DNA from 3 places in the Rhodococcus sp. NPDC055112 genome. Region 1 is predicted to be linked to each of the others. Evidence: riboswitches for the same ligand, from Rfam matches in the RefSeq annotation. Region 1 holds a riboswitch; each other region holds the start of a gene.
The links. A riboswitch is a leader RNA that binds a small molecule or an ion and turns the genes downstream of it on or off. The one in region 1 is predicted to bind S-adenosylmethionine.

Region 2: it holds a riboswitch for S-adenosylmethionine, as region 1 does, so the genes downstream of both, ACWFRB_RS20300 (bifunctional o-acetylhomoserine/o-acetylserine sulfhydrylase) here and ACWFRB_RS15365 (AfsA-related hotdog domain-containing protein) in region 1, are expected to answer to the same signal.
Region 3: it holds a riboswitch for S-adenosylmethionine, as region 1 does, so the genes downstream of both, ACWFRB_RS11865 (aminotransferase class V-fold PLP-dependent enzyme) here and ACWFRB_RS15365 (AfsA-related hotdog domain-containing protein) in region 1, are expected to answer to the same signal.

Annotation. Positions count from the first base shown of each region.
Region 1 is NZ_JBSGTR010000032.1:18,893-25,180, reverse strand. It holds gene ACWFRB_RS15390 (TetR family transcriptional regulator) at 1-89, opposite strand, end outside; gene ACWFRB_RS15385 (FMN-dependent NADH-azoreductase) at 191-817, shown strand; gene ACWFRB_RS15380 (MFS transporter) at 795-2,018, shown strand; gene ACWFRB_RS15375 (hypothetical protein) at 2,086-2,946, opposite strand; gene ACWFRB_RS15370 (HAD family hydrolase) at 2,943-3,689, opposite strand; gene ACWFRB_RS15365 (AfsA-related hotdog domain-containing protein) at 3,686-4,501, opposite strand; SAM riboswitch class IV at 4,524-4,635, opposite strand; gene ACWFRB_RS15360 (Rv3654c family TadE-like protein) at 4,762-5,127, opposite strand; gene ACWFRB_RS15355 (TadE family type IV pilus minor pilin) at 5,103-5,456, opposite strand; gene ACWFRB_RS15350 (DUF4244 domain-containing protein) at 5,471-5,674, opposite strand; gene ACWFRB_RS15345 (type II secretion system F family protein) at 5,747-6,288, opposite strand, start outside.
Region 2 is NZ_JBSGTR010000053.1:32,377-38,664, forward strand. It holds gene hutG (formimidoylglutamase) at 1-463, shown strand, start outside; gene ACWFRB_RS20285 (DUF4231 domain-containing protein) at 460-1,446, opposite strand; gene hutH (histidine ammonia-lyase) at 1,551-3,098, opposite strand; gene ACWFRB_RS20295 (amino acid permease) at 3,176-4,567, opposite strand; SAM riboswitch class IV at 4,749-4,866, shown strand; gene ACWFRB_RS20300 (bifunctional o-acetylhomoserine/o-acetylserine sulfhydrylase) at 5,003-6,288, shown strand, end outside.
Region 3 is NZ_JBSGTR010000019.1:58,991-65,278, reverse strand. It holds gene ACWFRB_RS11890 (ATP-binding protein) at 1-1,051, shown strand, start outside; gene ACWFRB_RS11885 (LysE family translocator) at 1,071-1,688, opposite strand; gene ACWFRB_RS11880 (oxidoreductase) at 1,720-2,625, opposite strand; gene ACWFRB_RS11875 (Glu/Leu/Phe/Val dehydrogenase dimerization domain-containing protein) at 2,841-3,914, opposite strand; gene ACWFRB_RS11870 (hypothetical protein) at 4,209-4,484, shown strand; SAM riboswitch class IV at 4,630-4,745, shown strand; gene ACWFRB_RS11865 (aminotransferase class V-fold PLP-dependent enzyme) at 4,791-6,068, shown strand; gene ACWFRB_RS11860 (putative leader peptide) at 6,078-6,170, shown strand; gene ACWFRB_RS11855 (hypothetical protein) at 6,217-6,288, shown strand, end outside.

The sequences.
Region 1 (6,288 bases):
CCGCCCGCGATGCCGTTCTCCGCGAACTCAGAACGCGCAGCGTCCAGGAGTTTTCGTCGCGTCGATGATCCCTCGGCATGCTCATTCATGCGCGAATCCTATCCGCAACATTTCCGGGATCCCGGAACCCTTGTGCTCCAACCAACTGGTTGGTAGAAGTATGTCCTACCCACAACGGAAGGACCTTTCGATGACCAACGCCCTGCATATCAACGCCTCCGCGCGCGGCAAATCGAGCGACTCGCGCAGCATCGCCACGACGTTCCTGGACGCCCTGGCCGTCCAGGACCCGACACTCACCGTCGACACGCTCGACCTGTTCGAGGAGCGGCTGCCCGATTTCGGCACCGCCGCCGCGGGCGCGAAGCTCGCCGTGTTCACCGGCCAGGAACAGACGCTCGAACAGCGTCGGGCCTGGGAGCAGGCCAGGGAGGTCTTCGACCGCTTCGCGGCGGCGGACCTCTACGTCCTGAGCATCCCGATCTGGAACTCCGGGATCCCGTACATCCTCAAGCAGTGGATCGACCTCGTCACCCAGCCGGGGTGGGCATTCGAGTTCGATCCCGCGCAGGGGTACTCCGGGCTGCTCGCGGGCAAGCGCGCCGTCACCGTCTACACCAGCGGCGTCCACAGCCCCGGCGTCCCCCTGGAGTTCGGAGCCGATTTCGCGACCCCGTTCGTCGAGGACTGGCTGCGTTTCGTCGGCATCGACTCGGTCTCCGAGATCCGGTACGCCCCGACGGTCCTGACGCCCGATCCCTCGGCCGGCCTGGCCGTCGCCAAGGAGCGGGCACGTGAGCTCGCAGCCACCTTCTGATCTCGCGGCGGCGACCGCTGTCGCGGCGGCGGAGCCGCGCTGGGCACCGACGGGACGAACGATCGGCCTGATCTGTCTTGCCGGCGTCCTCGTCGTCGGGCAGCTGTACGTCGTCCTCCCACTCCTCGACGACCTGGCGCGGGAGTGGGGCGCGACGCGCTCGGCCGTGACGTGGACGACGACGTGCTTCGGGCTCGCGTACGCGCTGGGATTTCTCGTCACGGGTCCGCTCTCGGACCGTTGGGGCAGGCGCCCGGTCATCGTCGGCGGGCTGCTGGCGACCTCGGTGACGACCCTGTTCGTGGCCCTCGCCCCGAGTCTCGAGCTCGGGCTCGCGGCCCGGATCGCACAGGGCGCGACCGCGTCGCTGTTCGCCCCCGCCGCGTTCGCCTACCTCGCCGAGCACATCGAGCCGCGACGCCGGGTGCTCGCGCTCACCTGCCTGACCAGCTCCTTCCTCGCGGCAGGCGTGATCGCGCAGGTGGCCTCGCAGGCGGTCGCGGCCGCATGGGGCCCGAGCGCGATATTCCTGCTGAGCAGCGTGGGATTCGTGCTGGTCGGCGCGGCGGCGTGGTTCGTTCTCCAGCCGCGGGCGCCCGCCGCGGCCCCACGGGCGAACGAGCCGCGCGGCCTGCGCGGCTCGTTCGGCCCGTTCGTCGCCCTGCTGCGAAACCCCTTGTTGGCCTTGCTGTTCGCCAGCTGCGTCAGCGTGCTCGGCGTGTTCGTCGGCCTCTACACCGGGATCCAGCTCAGCCCCCCGGACGGTATCGGCGAGGGCGCGATGCTGGCTCTTCGGGCCAGCGCCCTGCCCGCGATGATCGCGGTCCCGCTGCTGGCAGGCCGGCTGGCGGGGGTGGCTCCGACGACCCGGGTCGTATCGGCTCTGCTCGCCGCGGCGATCACCGCCGCGGCCACGATCGTGCCGCTCGGGGGCGTGTGGGTCGCGCTGTGCCTGTTGTTCTTCGTGGCGGCGATCGCGGTCGCCGCACCCGCGCTGGTGCAGGCCATCGCGGAGCGGGCAGGCACCGCACGCGGCGCGGCCACCTCGCTGTACACCTTCACCCTGTTCCTCGGCGCGAGCGCCGGACCTCAGTTGGCCAATCTGCTGGCCGGGGTCGGCTACGGGGCTGTGGCGGGCGCGATGGCCGCGGTGGCCCTCGCGGGCGCAGGCCTGGCCTATGTGTCGACGAGGGTCGGCTGAGAACGAGCCGCAACGCCCAGAGCCCCTGTCCCCTTGCGGGACAGGGGCTCTGGTGTGAGCGCCGAGGTCATTCCCTGGTGGTGAACTCCTCGAAGCCGGGAACCGGGATCTTCAGCTGCGCATGGATGTCGCCGCCGAGCCCGAACTGACCGATCGCACCGCCGTAGTTCTGCTGGTAGCTCTGCCAGAGCACCACGACACTGACGATGCGATTGGCCCCAGGGCTGTCCGGGGCCGGGAACGCGTTCGGCAGCGACGCCCGGTACGTCGCGCGACCAACTGGATCTGTGACGAACACGTTCGGCACCCCCAGCGGCCCGGGTCGTGTCGGGGCGGCCGGGTCCAGGTCCCGCTGGCGCAGGGACATCACGGTGTACAGCGACTCCGGGATCAGGCCCGAGAACTCGAAGGCGAACTCGCCGTGCCTGCCGTCCGCGCTGACGCCGACCCGCACGGTGCCCCGCGCCCGTAGCCAGTCCCCGAGGGTCACCGGTTCGGTCAGGCGCCTACCGTCCTCGTGCCGCAGATCCGGGATCGGGGTCTCGTGGAAGGCATAGCTGGGCCGTTGGACCTGCGCGGCCCCAGGAACCTGGTCGGGGGCGAACACGATCGGATAGTTGTTGGCGGGCAACGGGAGCGGCAGGGTGTGCAGCACCGTCGCCCCGTCATCCGCCGACAGCTCCGTCCCGAGTTCGCGCACGATCGTGTACGGCTCCACACCCCCGAATGCGGGAACCGGGGTGCCCGCATCGACGATCGCGCTCCCCCACTCCCGCGTGACGGCCCCATCGCCCGCATTCCTGGCGATCCACCCGACCACGACGAAATTCCCATCCCGGTCGACCGCCTCGCTCGGCGGATAGAGCGGGCCCTGCGTGGTGGGGGTGAGTTCGTAGATCCTTGATTCTGCCGAAACCTGTTCTGTCATCGAAGACCTCGCTGTCCGGTGCTGGTGGTGGTGGGCAGCGGGCCGGCTCCGGCGAGGCCGGTGGTCCCGCCGCCGAGGATCCGCCACCGATCCCGCGCCGCACGCGCCAGGAGCACCGGATCGTCGCCGCGCAGCCCCGGGTGCCCGACCGCCTCGAGGAAGGCGAGGTCGCTGTCGTGGTCGCCGTACCCGTAGCTGTTCCCGGTATCGACCCCTAGCTCCACCAAGACCGAGGTGACCACCTCCGCCTTGGCCTGCCCGATCATCGGCCGCTCGACCTCGCCGGTCAGCACCCCCTGGCCGTCGATGACCGGGCGGCTCGCCACGATCCGGTCGGCACCGACGGCCTCCCCGATCGGCCCCAGTACAGGTGCGAACGAGCCGGACAGCAGCACGATCGCGGCACCGGCATCGCGATGGTCCCGCAGCGCGCCGAGGGTCTCCGCGTAGTACGGGGCGGCGGTGGACTCGAACTCCCGATACCACCGGCGACCCGATTCCTCCAGCTCGACGAGTGGCACCCCCCGAAACGTGCGGTAATAGCTCCGGTTCACCTCCTCCCGCGGCGCGCCCCCTGCCGCCTGCCGCCGCAATGCGTCGCGCAGTCGCGAGTACTCGCTACCGTCATCGCCCCGCTCCCACAACCAGTGCTCGAGGAAGGCGAACATGCTCTTGACGGTGATCAGTGTCTCGTCGACATCGAAGAAGGCGACCTGAGCGGGGCCCCGCTCGATGCCCGTCATGCGGTGGCCCCGAGGAAGGCCTCGATCGCCTTCGCCGCCTTGCGTCGCTCGATCTGACTGATCGTCGAGTTCTCCAGCGCGGCAAACGAGATCGTCGCGGTCGCGACGCTGCGGCCGAACTGGGTCACCTCGATGTCGATCGTGAACTGCAGCTTGGCCGGATCCTGGATCGAGACGGCTCCGAACCGGGCGCGCAGCGATGCGGGCAACGGGAACAGGAAGGTCTTGAACGACAGGTTGATCGAGTTCCAGACGACGTAGTAGTGCCGTTCGGGCGAGCGGTTGCCGTACTCGAGCTCGAAGGCCCCGAGGAACAGCTGCCGCGCCGCCTCGACGATCACCAGCCCCTGGACGTGCTCGCCGGTCTGGTGATCGATGAGCAGCTCGTTGTCCCCGTCGATCCGGAGGTCGGAGGTGAAGCTCCCGTCCTCGGCGCGCGCCAGGTTGGCGATGAGGACGTTGGTCTCCTGATACTTGTGCACGTGATGGCGCGGCGCCGGGGCGGCGATGTCGCCGAGCAGGCGAACCTCCGCGTCCGGGGCATGGATCGATGCGACGTGTTCGACGTATTCCTTGTCGTGCCGCTTGATCCCCTGCCCGAGCCTGATGGTCAGGTCGGTGCGCACGTTCCGGAACGCGCCGCCGCGCAGTGCGGCGACGAGACCCGAGACGGTGTGGACGCGTGTGCCATCGGCGAAGCCACGGAATCGGTCGGCGACGACGACCAGATCCGTGAGCGGGATCTCGGCTACGACATCGGCGGCCGGGAGCTGCGACGGAAGGGCTGCCGGGGCGAGCTGAACTGCGGACATGGGTATCCCCTTCGAGGACTGAATTGAGCGCTTATGGCGTCGGATGACCGCCATCCGGTCGTCACCCGGAGCACCCCGCCGCACTGGAGGGTTGCCGATCAGCGAGCCGGGGCTTGACGCTGATACTCATGACCGTGGACAGAAAATTAGGTCCACCCGAATCGCGCGTCAACCCAACCAACCGATTGGTTGCTGTGAGGTGGGGCTCAAGATTGCGATCGGGTAAGGGCGTCACACACCGGACACACCCGGACACTCCGCTACTCGACCGGGCCCGCCCTGGCCGCCGCGACGGCGTCACCGCCTCCGACGGCCGGTAGCGGCAACCGGGCCCCGACGGTCACCACCACGTCCCAGTCCTCGATCCGGCAGTCACGCACCGTCCCACGCATCCGCCCGGCGATCGTGGTCGCCGCGGCACAGGCCGCTTCGCTGCCGCGCTCCAGGGCGGCAGCGGCCGCGAGCGCAGCCAGGTCCGCGGCCGACTGGGCCCGGTGCCGCGCCGACACCGCCGAGCCGAGGTGGATCACCAGGGCCGCCACCGCGATCAGCGCCAGCATCGCCCAGCAGGCCAGGACGGTGGCCGCTCCCCGCTCGTCCCTCACCCGCCTGCCCCCCTCGGCCACGAATCCGACGGTGATCCGGCGGAACCCGAGTCCTCCATTGCGGCAACCGCTTCCGCGGAGACGTCGAGCGCAGGCAGCAGTGGCACCGCGACCCCGACGACCGCCGTGGCGAATCCGTCGACCTCCCGCACCGTGATCCGCGCGCCCGGCGGGGCAACCCGCTGCGCCGCGGGGATCGCCTCCGCCCGATCGCCCCGCGCGACGAGCCGGGCCGCCTCCCGCGCGGCGTCCACGCAGCGAACGTGCGCGGACACCGCGAGAAAGGAACCCAGGCACAGCACCACGACCACCGTGATCGAGGCGATCGCGATCGCGGCCTCCACCGTCACCGCACCGACATCGTTCAGACCGCGGTGTTCAGCGCCTTGTCGATGATCCCGGTAAGCGCCGTCACGATGGAGTCGCCCGTCACCACCGAATACAGCACCGCCCCGAATGCCGCCGCGGCAATGGTGCCGATCGCATACTCCGCGGTCGACATGCCCTCCTCGGCGGCCGCGGCGAGCAGCAATCGGGTACGCAGCACACCAATCCCCTTGGTTACCATGATGTTCCCCCCTCTCGATCACCGTCGCGGTATCTCCGCGACGGGTTCTCTCGGTCCTTCGGCTGCGCGGACTCACAGCACACCCCCGCTCAGCACCCGGGTGGCCAGACCGACCACAACCGGGACGATTCCGAGGCAGAGGAAGGCGGGCAGGAAGCACAGCCCGAGCGGGCCGCTGATCAGCACACCCGCCCGCTCGGCCGCGGCCACCGCCCTGTCCTCGAGCGCGAGCCTGCGCTGCGCCGCCAACTCGGACACCGCACCCGCGAAGGCCGCGCCGGACCGCGAGGAGCGACGAGCCATCCGCGCGAGCCCCTCGGTTTCCGAGTGCGCCGCCGCACGCTCCCAGGCGATCTCGGGCTCCGCACCGAGGGCCAGCAGGTTTGCGGCCGAGTCGAGCGCGCTGCCCAACGGCTCCGGAGCGGACATCGCAACCGCCTCCGCCGCAACGGCGACGGGCATCCCCGACTGCAGGCACGCCGCCAAGAGGTCGAATCCGGCGGCGATCGCCATGGGATCGCCGGCCTCGCGTCGCACTGCGCGCTCCGCCCGCCCCGAGGGCGACGCCACCGGCCCCCGCAGCCGCGTCGCCGCCGAGCCCGCACCGGGAGCGG
Region 2 (6,288 bases), on a different contig from region 1:
ACCCTTCCTGCAGATGGCCGACGCCGAGACGGAACGGGGGCGCCTGCTGAACTACGCGGTGCTGGGCATCGCGCAGCCGAGCAACACCGCGGCGCTGTTCGCGCGCGCCGTATCACTCGGCGTGCGATACCTCCTCGACGACGACTGCGGCGCGGCGAACCTGCCCGCGGTCGAGTCGTTCGTCGACGAGTTCCTCAGGACGGCGGACCTGGTGCACCTGACCATCGACCTCGACGTCCTGCCCGCATCCGTCGCACCCGGCGTCAGCGCCCCCGCGGCGTTCGGGGTACCGCTCGAGGTGGTCCAGCGGGTGTGCGACATCGTCGCGCGCAGTGGCAAACTCGCGCTGCTCGACGTCGCGGAACTCAATCCGAAGCTCGACTTCGACAACCGGACCGCACGAACCGCGGCGCGGCTGATCCACCGAGTCGTCACCTGGCGGGCGCCGCCCGCCGAGGCCTAGTCGACTTCGGGTTTCCGCTCGGACCACTTGGCCATCCAGCTCGCGTTCTCCGCCGAGATCGCGCCCTCACAGTCGTCGACGAAGGCATTCCACGCGGCCGGGTCGGTGGGCGATCCGCTTGTCCGCCACTCGTTCACGCGCCTGCCCAGCCGACCCGCACAGGCGGAGTAGCTCATCGCGAGGTAGTCGTATCTACTGCCGGCCCGGTGTGCCGCAACCGCTCCCCCGAGCGTCGTCAGCACGGCCACCCACGGTGCGACGCCGGATGACGGCGGGCCGCCGGCCGAGGTGCCTGCGTCGCCGGCGAGAACCGTGACGACGGCGGCGACGCTCGCGGTCGCCACGCTCAACCCGAGCGCCAACCGTCGCAGGCGCCTGGCCCGCCCCGCGTACTCGCGAGCCCGAGGTCGGTAGTACTCGGTGATCTGGCCCTGCACCCGATCCCGGACGTAGTCCCTCGGTGCCATGGGTCCGGGAACCACCGCGTTGCCGACCTCCGCTTTGTCATCGTCGATCTCGGCGACGTGGGCCAAGAGGTCCTCGACGGCCTCCTCGATCTCCGCGACCTCCGCTGCCAGTCGCGCGGGCGCGTCCGTGCCGTCGAAGGGAGCCGCCCCTGCCCGAAACCTCAGTACCAGTTGCTTGATGCCCTCCGAGGCGGCCCTGGCCCTGGTCCAGCGACGGACCGCGTCGGGCGTGAGCAGGAAGGCCGTCACGACGGTCGCGACGGCCAGGCAAACCGCGCCGAAAGCCGCCACAGGAACCCTGGCCACGCCGGCCGTCCCCAGGAAGGTCGCGGTCAGCGTCGCTGCGATCGCGCCCCCGGCGCCGAGATAGAGCACGGCCGCGCGGGCGACGTCGATACGCCGCTTGAAATGGTCGGCCACGCGGGACCAGCGAACGCGTGTCGCCCAGATCGAGGCGACCAGATCTTCCTCATCGCTCGTCGCGCGCTCGCTCGGCAGGGCACGGGAAACAGCCATGACGACCACCTCGTTCACAACGACAGTCGGGTTCGCCCGCGTACCCATCCTGTGCCCCCTGCGCCGCGCGGTCACGAGTAGTCGGCTACCCGATACCGGTCGACTCAGGCCAGCTGCCCGATCACGGTCTCGGCGCTGCGGAGCAGCGCACCCGAGGCCGCCAGCTCGACCGCGGCCCCGATCTCGGGCGCGAGGAACCGGTCGGGGCCGGGGCCCCCGACGTGGACCCGGATCGCGTCGCGCACGGCAGCGGTCGCCGGTGCCGGCTCGAGCGGGGCCCGCAGGTCCAGGCCGCGGGCGGCGGTCAGCGCCTCGATGGCGAGCACCCGGGTGAGCCCGTCGATCGACCGTCGGAGCTTGCGCGCGGCCGACCATCCCATCGACACGTGGTCCTCCTGCATCGCCGAGGACGGGATCGAATCCACGCTCGCCGGTGCCGCCAGCCGCTTGAGCTCGGAGACGATCGCGGCCTGGGTGTACTGCGCGATCATGTGCCCGCTGTCCACGCCGGGGTCGCCTGCCAGGAACGGCGGCAGCCCGTGACTGCGCGCGGTGTCGAGGAACCGATCGGTTCGGCGCTCGCTCATGCTCGCGAGGTCGGCGACGACGATCGCGAGGAAGTCGAGCACGTAAGCCACCGGCGCCCCGTGGAAGTTTCCGTTGGACTCGACCCGGCCGTCGAGGGTCACCACCGGGTTGTCGATGGCGCTCGCGAGCTCACACGCCGCGACCCATTCGGCGTGGGCAAGGGTGTCCCGGGCGGCGCCTGCGACCTGCGGCGCGCACCGCAGCGAGTAGGCGTCCTGGACCACCGTGCAGTCCGGGGTGGCGTGGCTGGCGACGATCTCCGAGCCCGCCAGCAGCCGGACCATGTTCGCCGCCGCGGTGGCCTGCCCGGGATACGGGCGCAACGCGTTCAGGTCCGCGGCGAACACCTTGTCCGTGCCGAGCAGCCCCTCGACGCTCATCGCCGCGGTGACGTCGGCCAGCGGCAACAACCGGTGCAGGTCATCGCAGGCGAGCACCAGCATGCCGAGCATCCCGTCGGTGCCGTTGATGAGCGCGAGGCCCTCCTTCTCCTCGAGGACCAACGGGTGGATCCCGGCCGCGGCCAGTGCGCCTGCGGCGGGCAGGTGCTCCCCGGCGGCGTCCCGGACCAGGCCCTCCCCCGTCACCGCGAGCGCGACGTGGGCGAGCGGCGCCAGGTCACCCGAGCAGCCGAGGCTGCCGAACTCGGGAACCACGGGCGTGATCCCCGCCGACAGCAGCGCGGCGTAGGTGTGCGCCACCTCCGGCCGTGCCCCGGTGCGACCGGTCGCCAGCGTGGCCAGGCGCAGCAGCATCATCGCGCGCACCACTTCGCGCTCGACCTCAGGACCGCTCCCCGCGGCGTGCGAACGGATGAGGCTGCGCTGCAGCTGGGCGCGCAGCTCCGGCGGGATGTGCCGGGTGGCGAGCGCACCGAAACCGGTGGACACGCCGTACACCGGACCGAAGTCCCGCGCGAGTGCCTCGATGTGCGCCCTGGTTGCCGCCATGGCCGACACCGCCTGATCGGACAGCAGCACCGGGGCGCCGGAACGGGCGACGTGCAGCACCTGGCCGGGCGTCAGCGGGGCGACGCCGACCACGACCGGTTCGGGATTGTCCACCGCGGGCTCCTCCGTCGGGAAGCGAGCTGCTGCTCACATCCTCCCGCCGAATCGGTCGCGGCGCGGGGAAATCACCGTCAGGACGCCTGATGCACCAGTTCCGGCTCCGATTCCGGCGGCGGACGGACGAAGCGGAAGTAGGCGAGGGTGAGCAGGATCAGCCACACGGCCCCGACCACCAGTGCCACCCTGGTGTCCGCGTAGAAGGCGAGGACTGCGATCACGAAGACCAGGAAGGCGATCGCCAACATCTGCCCGTAGGGCCAGAACGGCACCGGGAACTTCAGCTCCGCCGCCTCCGCCGGATCCATCCGCTGCCGGGAGCGGTAGTGCGAGAGCAGGATCATCAGCCAGACGAAGATCGTGGCGAAGGTGGCGATGGAGGCGATCACGAGAAAGACGGACTCCGGGATCGCGTAGTTCAACAGCACCCCGACCAGCAGGGCCACGACCATGATGACCACCGTCATCCACGGCACGCCGTTGCGCGAGACCCGCCGCATGATCGCGGGCGCCTGCCCGCGTTGCGCCATGCCGAACATCATCCGGCCCGCACCGAAGATGTCGCTGTTGATCGCCGACAGGGCCGCGGTGATGACCACGATGTTCAGCACCGTCGCCGCCGGTCCGATGCCGAGGCCCTGGAAGATCTGCACGAAGGGACTGCCCTCGGATCCGATGCTCTGCCACGGGTTGATCGCCATGATCACGGCCAGGGTCAGCACATAGAACAGGATGATGCGCACCGGGACGGTGTTGATCGCGCGGGGAATCGTGCGCTCCGGGTCCTCGGCCTCGCCCGCCGTGACACCGATGATCTCGGTGCCACCGAAGGCGAACATCACGATCGCGAAACAGCCGACGAAGCCGCCGAACCCGGTGGCGAAGAACCCGCCGTCGGACCACAGGTTGCTCACTCCGGTGCCGGTGTCGTGGACCCCGAACCCGAAGATCAGGATCGCGACGCCCGCGGCGATCATCGCCACGATGGCCGCCACCTTGACCAGCGTGAACCAGAACTCGAGCTCGCCGAACACCTTGACGCTGAGGAGATTGATCGCGCCGATGAAGAAGACGATCGCCAGGACCCAGATCCACCGCGGCACGTCGGGGAACCAGAACCCCATGTAGACGCCGAACGCGGTCACGTCCGCGAGGCACACCACGATCATCTCGAACGTGTACGTCCACCCCGTCATGAACCCGGCCAGCGGCCCGAGGTGCTTGCTCGCGTACTCGCCGAACGAGCCCGAGACGGGATTGCTCACGGCCATCTCGCCGAGCGCCCGCAGCACGAGGTACACCGCCAGGCCGCCGATCAGGTAGGCCAGCAGCACGGACGGACCGGCCTGCTCGATCGCCGCGGCGGAGCCGTAGAAGAGGCCCGTGCCGATGGCGGAGCCGAGCGCGATGAATCGGATGTGCCGGGCGGTGAGACCTCGGGTCAGCGCCGTGGCGGCGGCTTTCACTATCGGTCTCCCTGCGAGCTACTCGAAACTCGGGCGATGCCCGGACTTGATGATTGCGACCCGCAGCCTAGCCCTGTAATGCAGGTCACCCGCTGTCGCCGGGTCCATGGCGGCGCCTCCGCCACACCGAAACGCCGCCCTCGCTTTCGACCGCTCGACCCGAGCCGCTAATATCGAGGGCGGTCATGAGTGCCAGCATCAAGCCCCGGCTAGCTGGTCGGCAACCCTCCATCCGCGGTGGGGTGCCCCGGGTGATGACCGGGTTGTCCGAGAAACAGTTCGGATGACAAGCGCGGGTCCGTCGGGACGGACCCACAAACCGGGCCACGACCCACCGGAGGTTCACCATGTGTTGTTGTCGCAGATAGGACCCAGTCTTGCCCCCTGGCGCCTGAGCTGCGCCGATCTCCCCCAATTTCTTGGAGTAGACAACACATGAGCGAGAACACCCCCGTCACCGACCCGACCGCTGCCTGGAGCTTCGAGACCAAGCAGATCCACGCGGGCCAGACGTCCGATGCGACGACCAACGCCCGCGCGCTGCCGATCTACCAGACAACGTCGTACACGTTCAACAACACCGATCACGCGGCGGCGCTGTTCGGGCTGGCCGAGCCGGGCAACATCTACACCCGGATCATGAACCCGACCCAGGACGCGGTCGAGCAGCGGATCGCCTCGCTCGAGGGAGGCGTGGCGGCGCTCCTGCTGGCCTCGGGGCAGGCCGCCGAGACGTTCGCCATCCTCAACCTGGCCGAGGCGGGCGACCACATCGTCTCCAGCCCGCGCCTGTACGGCGGCACCTACAACCTCTTCCACTACACGCTGCCCAAGCTCGGCATCACGGTCAGCTTCGTGGAGGACCCCGACAACCTCGAGCAGTGGCGCGCGGCCATCCAGCCGAACACCAAGGCCTTCTTCGGCGAGACCATCTCCAACCCGAAGAACGACGTCTTCGACATCCCCGGCGTCTCGGCGGTGGCGCACGAGAACGGCATCCCGCTGATCGTGGACAACACGGTCGCCACCCCGTACCTGATCCGGCCGCTCGAGCACGGCGCGGACATCGTGGTGCACTCGGCGACCAAGTACCTCGGCGGGCACGGCACGGCGATCGCCGGCGTCATCGTCGACGGCGGCAATTTCGACTGGACCCAGGGCAGGCACACGAACTTCACCACGCCCGATCCCAGCTACCACGGTGCGGTGTTCGCCGACCTCGGCGCGCCCGCGTTCGCACTCAAGGCCCGCGTGCAACTCCTGCGCGACGTGGGCGCAGCGGTCTCGCCGTTCAACGCCTTCCTCATCAGCCAAGGCCTGGAGACGCTGAGCCTGCGCATCGAGCGGCACGTCGAGAACGCGCAGCGGGTCGCCGAGTTCCTGCAGGCCCGCCCCGAGGTCACCTCGGTCGCATACGCCGGACTGCCCTCGTCGCCCTGGTACGAGCGCGGCCAGAAGCTCGCCCCGAAGGGTGCGGGCGCGATCGTGGCGTTCGAGCTGGCCGGTGGGGTCGACGCGGGCAAGAACTTCGTCAACGCCCTCACCCTGCACAGCCACGTCGCCAACATCGGCGACGTGCGTTCGCTCGTCATCCACCCCGCCTCCACGACGCACTCGCAGCTGACCCCCGAGGAGCAGCTGGCATCGGGCGTGACCCCGGGCCTGGTGCGGCTCGCGGTCGGCATCGAGGGCATCGACGACATCCTGGCCGATCTCGAGGC
Region 3 (6,288 bases), on a different contig from region 1:
TGCCGAGGCCGGGAGGGGCCTCACCGAGGCGTTCGGTGCCGCCGAGGGCTCATCCGACGATGCCGTACCCGAGACGATCGCCCGCGCCGAAAAGGCGGTCGAACTCGCTCACCGCACGGGCGACCCGCTCGCCGAGTCCGCCGCGCTCGACACGCTCACCGGCGCCCAGAGCTGGGCCGGTGACCCGTTCGCCGCCGCGGCCACGGCCAGGCGCCGGATCACGCTGCTCGCGTCCGCGCCGCCCACCCCGACCGGCACCCACGAGCTGATCGAAGCGCTCGGTGAGGCCACCGAGGCCGGACTGGGCGTGGGCGACCTGCCCGGTGCTCGCCGGTGGGCGCGGCAACTCGCGGATCACCCGATGCTGGCCGAGGTCGGCCATCGTGCGACGAGCCAGCTGCTCGTGGCCGACGCGTTGGCGGGCAATGTCGACGAGGTGCTGGCCCGCAGCGCCCGGTTCCACGAGGCGTGGCAGCGGTCCGGCAGACCCACCGGGTCGGTTCTCGGTGCGGCGGTGGCCGGGGTGGGGATGATTCACGGCCTCCGCGACGACCACGATGCGCGGCGCGAATGGGCCGCGGTCATGGATCAGCTCGACATCCCGGCGGAACATGCCTACGGCTACCGGGCGGTCTACGACTCGATGCTGTTGCTGCACAACGGAGATGCGGGCGGGGCGCTGGAACGGATGGCGCATGAGCCCGGCGAGGTGTGGAGATGGGTCACGTGGGTCTGGCTGCACTGGTACGTGGCGCTGCGCGCCGAGGCCGCCGTGCTCGCAGGCAACCCCGATGCCGCCGACCGCCTGGCCGAGGCCAGGACCATCGTGGCGGGGAACCCCGTCGCCGGTGCCATCGTGGAGCGGGCCGGAGCGCTGCTGGTTGAGGACCGGGGGCGGCTGCTCGCCGCCGCGGATGCGTTCGACGCCGCAGGTTGCCGCTACCAGGCGGCGCGGACCAGGGTGCTGGCCGGCGGCGACCATGCGGCAGGCGCCGCCGCCGCGCTCGCCGATCTCGGACTCGCCCCGATGGCAACGCCCCGGCGGTCGTGACGAGGCGGGTCTGCCTCGGTCAGGAACCGCCGGCCGAGGCGAGGGTGCCGACGCCGAGGGCGGCGAGGATGCCTGCGCTGACGGCCTCCAGCCGCTCGGTGACCTTTGGCCTGCGCAGCAGCGCGACCAGGCGCGACGCGGCGACCGCGAACGCGCCCATCACCACAAGCGCCACGACGGCCTCGACCGCGCCGAGGGTCATCGCCGAGCCGAAGGTCACCTGGTCGAGGAACTGCGGGACGACGGCGAGGTAGAACAGGCCCATCTTCGGGTTCAGGGCGCACGACAGCACCCCGGCGCCGAACGCGGATCCGGTCGGGGCCGCGACCGGTCCAGTCGATGCGGGTGCTGCCGCCCGCCGCCGGAGCAGGGCGCGGACCCCGAGGTAGAGCAGGTACAGCCCGCCCGCGATCTTGACGACCCGGTAGGCGGACGCGGACTGCTCGAGCAGCGCCGCGACGCCGAGGGCCACCACCACCGCCCAGAACAGGCTGCCGATGGACACCCCGACGGCGGCCGCGACGCCAGGGCGGGTGCCGCCGATGCTGTAGCGGAGCACCAGGAACGAGTCGGGTCCCGGCAGGAGCGCGAGCAGCAGGCAGACGCCCGCGAAGCTGAGCAGGGTGGCGGCGGTCATGGCGAAAGGAGACCGCAGATCAGGATGCGAATCAAATCGGCGTCGCCGGGCGCAGCGCCGCGAAGTCCGCGCCGGTCATCTCGACGGACAGCTCCCACAGTTCCCGAGCCAGCTGCGGGTCCCGCGCGCTCTCGGTGCGCCCGCACCGGGTCACGGGCCCGCGCATGCCGCGCAGGCCCCCCGGGCCCAGGTAGTCGCCGTTGTCGACGTCGGGCATCGTCGCGCCGTAGAGCTGGCTCAGCGCGCCGTCGGCCTCGCTGTTGACGACGATCCGCATGCCCAGCCGGGTGAGCGACGCGAGTCCGGGTATCGGCGGCAGCATCGAGTCGAAGAGGTTGGTCGCGGCCACACCGGGGTGCGCGCCGATCGAGATCAGCGGGCCGCCCGCGGCCGCGGCCCGCCGGGCGAGTTCGGCGCTGAAGATCAGGTTGGCGAGCTTGGACTGCCGGTACGCGGCCATGCGGTCGTAGGGGCGTCGTTCGAAATTCGGGTCGTCGAGGTCGATGGTCCCGCCGAAATGCGCGATGCTCGCCAGGGTGACCACCCGCGGCGCCTCGGCCCGCAGGAGCAGCGGCAACATCGCGTCGGTCAGCGCGAAATGGCCGAGATGGTTGGTGCCGAACTGGGTCTCGAATCCGTCGGCCGTCGTGCCCTTCGGGATCGCCATCACCCCGGCGTTGTTGATGAGCACGTCGACGGACTCCACCGCTGTCGCGGTCTCGGCGGCCGCCGCCCGCACCGAGGCCAGGTCCGCCAGGTCGAGCCGGACCAGCGCGTGTTCGGCGGCGGATCCGGCGGCGCGGCCCGCCGCGCGGACCGATTCCAGCGCGCTCGCGGCGCGCTCGAGGTCGCGGCAGGCCAGCACCACCCGGGCGCCCGCGCCTGCGAGCGCGGTGACGGCCTGCAACCCGAGGCCGTTGTTCGCGCCGGTGACCATGATCGTCCGGCCGCGCTGATCGGGCAGGTCCGCGACGCCGAACCGCGGCTTCACGAGCGGTCGCCGGGCCGCGCGCCCGGCCTCGATGACCGGGCCGGGGTCCGGTCGGCGGGATGCGGGCGGCTCGGATGCGGGCATGGCTACTCCAGACGTTGCGGCGTGGTCGTGGCGTGCCCGACCCTACGGCCGACCGCGCCACAACGCCCGGAGATCGCTCAGCCGCGACCGAGTCGCTCGTCCGCGGCCGCGTGTGCGGCCGCCAACGGCGTGATACCCGCGCGCTCGGCACGGTCGAACAGCTCGCCGAGGGTGCTGCCGATGAGGTTCACCCGGGCCAGGACCTCGTCATAGCCCCGGTTCTCGCCGTCGGCAAGGATCGCGAACAGGGCGCCGCCCGCATTGGCGACGAAGTCGGGTGCCCACAGGATCCCCCTGCCGGCCAGGCGGTCCGCGCCGTCCGGGCGTGCGAGCTGGTTGTTCGCCGGGCCCACGACCGCGCGGCAGTCGAGGCCGTCGATCACCTCGTCGGTGAGCACCCCGCCGACGCCGGCCGGGACGAAAACGTCCGCGGGCACGGTGGCGGCGTCCTCGGGACTGACCCAGCCGGCACCGATCTCCTCGGCCAGCGCCCGCTTGCCCGCGTCGATGTCGCTGACGGTGAGGACGGCACCCTCGGAGGCGAGCCTGCGGGCGAGCCGGGAGCCGACCTGCCCGAGTCCGCTGATGGTGATCCTCAGGCCCGCGAGGCCCGAGCCGGGGAACGCACGATCGACGGTGGCGCGCAAGGCCGAGTAGACGCCGACCGCGGTGGGCTCGGCCGGTTCGCCGATCCCGCCCGCGGCGGTGGGCAGGCCGAAGACGTGCGCGGTCCGTTCCCGAACAATCTGCATGTCGGCCGCGCTGGTACCGACGTCCTCTGCGGTCCGGTATCGCCCGCCCAGATCGTCCACGATGTCGGCGAGGTCGAGCATCGCCGCGCGGCGGCGGTCCCCGTCGAGGACCTCGCCCGGCGCCAGGGCGATCACGGACTTGCCACCGCCGGTGTCCAGACCCGCGACCGCACATTTGAGGGTCATCGCGGCGGACAACCGGAGTGCGTCCTCCATCCCGGACTGCCAGTCCGGGTACTGCCACACCCGGCAGCCACCGAGCGCGGGTCCCAGCCGGGTGGAGTGCACGGCGACGGTGATCGGGAGGCCCGAGCGCGGTCCGCATTCGAGGGCGACGTGTTCGTGGTCGAAGCCGCTGTGCGAGGTGCGGGTGACGGGTCGGGCTTCCAGGGTGGTCATCGTTGACGTCCTTCCGATAGCTGGGCTGGGTGGCGCTCAGGGCAGTGTCGATATGCGCTGTGTGTCGCTACTACAGTCGATATGGCTGGCAGAACAGTCAATAGTGGGATCTCTGGCTGATCGGAGTGATCAGTAGGCGTGGGTGACCTGGGTCACCGATGTGACGTAGCGCTCAGTTGTCCGCCGATCGGAGGACCCGAGGTTCCCCCGGCTGACCCGCCGATCGGTGGACAGACACGAGCGGCGCCCCCGGCGAGAGTTGATTGCGTACCCGAACCCAGGAAAGGGAATCGCATGACGACAACACAGGCGCCGCCGCAGATCCGGCGGGTTCTGTTCATCGGGACCCCGGCGGCCTTCGTCGAGACCGAGCGGTGGCTCAGGCAGCACGGTCTGGAGTCCACGCGGGCGCTCGGCGACGACCTTCTCGGTGCGATCGCCACCGAGGACGTGCTCGACGGGATCTGCTCGGCCGCCGATGCGGCGGCGGTGCAGCACGTGCGCGCGCTGGGGGTGCCTTGCGTCCGCGTTGAGCCCTTCGCGCCGGTGATGCTCCTGGCCGCCTGTTAGGTCTCGATCGGAGCAAAAAGGCTGAACAGCAAGTCATTTCAATTCGAGTGAGACAGGCCATCGGGCGCCGGGGACCGGCTCGCGGAACACGCGAGCCGGTCTCTGCTGTTGACAACCCGCGACCCGGCCTGCCATTCTCGCCGTAGGTCATGAGTGCCAGCAGATAGCCCCGGCTTGCTGGCCGGCAACCCTCCACCGCGGTGGGGTGCCCCGGGTGACGACCTGGCTGCGGTCCAACACCGGACCCGGCAAGCGCGGGCTCGTTGTCTTCCACAAGCACACGGGTCCCTGACCGAGGGATGTCTGATGACTGCTGTTCTCACCGCCACCGCCACCGCCGTTCGCTCCGACGAGCGCTGCGCCGCCGACCGTCCGTTCGCCGAGGTCTCCGGGGCCGACCTGACCGTCCCGCTGGCAGACGGCGGGACCTGCACCTACGCGAACTTCGACTACGCGGCCAGCGCGCCTGCCCTGGCGCAGGTCACCGCGCGGGTGCAGGAGCTGCTGCCGTACTACGCCAGCGTGCACCGGGGGGCCGGGTACGCCTCGCAGGTGTCCACCGCCAGCTACGAAGGGGCCCGTGACGTGGTCGCCGGGTTCGTCGGGGCCCGGTCGGACGACGTGGTGGTGTTCACCAGGAACACCACCGACTCGCTGAACCTGCTGGCCGGCTGCGTGCCGGGCGACACCGTTGTCCTCGACATCGAGCACCACGCAAATCTGTTGCCCTGGAAGAAGAACGGCACGCGGATCGTCCGGTCCGCGGACACCGTCGCCGAGACGGTGGAGCGGATCGTCGCCGAACTGTGCAGCAAGCCGGCAGCGCTGCTCGCCGTCACCGGCGCCTCCAACGTCACCGGCGAGGTGCTGCCGATCGCCCGGCTCGCCGAGGTCGCGCACGCCTGCGGGGCGCGGATACTCGTCGACGGCGCCCAGTTGCTGCCGCACCGGCGGGTGGACATCGCCGCGCTCGGCGTCGACTACCTGGCCTTCTCCGGTCACAAGCTGTACGCGCCGTTCGGGGCGGGCGCGCTCATCGGCAGGCGGGACTGGCTGGATGCCGCCGAGCCGTACCTGGTCGGCGGCGGCGCCACCCGCGACGTCTCGGCGGCAGGCGTCGACTGGGCGCAGGCCCCGCAGCGTCACGAGGCCGGCACCCCCAACGTGCTCGGCGTCGCGGCGTTGGCCGCGGCCTGCACGGCGCTTGCCGGCCTCGACGCGGAGGCGTCCGAGCTGCACGAGCGTGCCCTCTGCGCTCGGCTCGTCGACGGGCTGCGCGGCATCGACGGCGTCGAGCTGCTCCGGATCTGGTCCGACTCCCCGGATTCGGTCGGCATCGTCACCTTTGCCGTCGACGGATGCGCGCCCCGCGAGGTGGCGAGCTACCTGTCGGACCTGCACGGCATCGGGGTGCGCGACGGCCGGTTCTGCGCGCACCCGCTGCTGTCCCGGCTGGGCAGGCCGGACGGCGCGGTTCGGGCGAGCCTCGGCCTCGGCAGCCACGCCGCCGATGTGGACCGGCTGGTCGCGGCGCTGCGGGAACTGGTGGACGGTCGCCGCCGCGCGACGGGCCTTGCCGGGTAAGCTCGCGCCATGGCACCCGTGACGACCCTGGCGACTGACGCCCGGTGGTGCCGTCGGCATGTGGATCTCTGCCGTACCGCGTCGGGCATGTGTCTGGGCTGAGCTCGTCCCCGGCTCATCAGCTCGCACGCATCTCTCGAGGAGACCCATGTCCATCGATTCTTCTTTCCATACCCGGCCGCTGCACGTCGCGGTCGAACTGTCCGGCGCCGGTCACCAC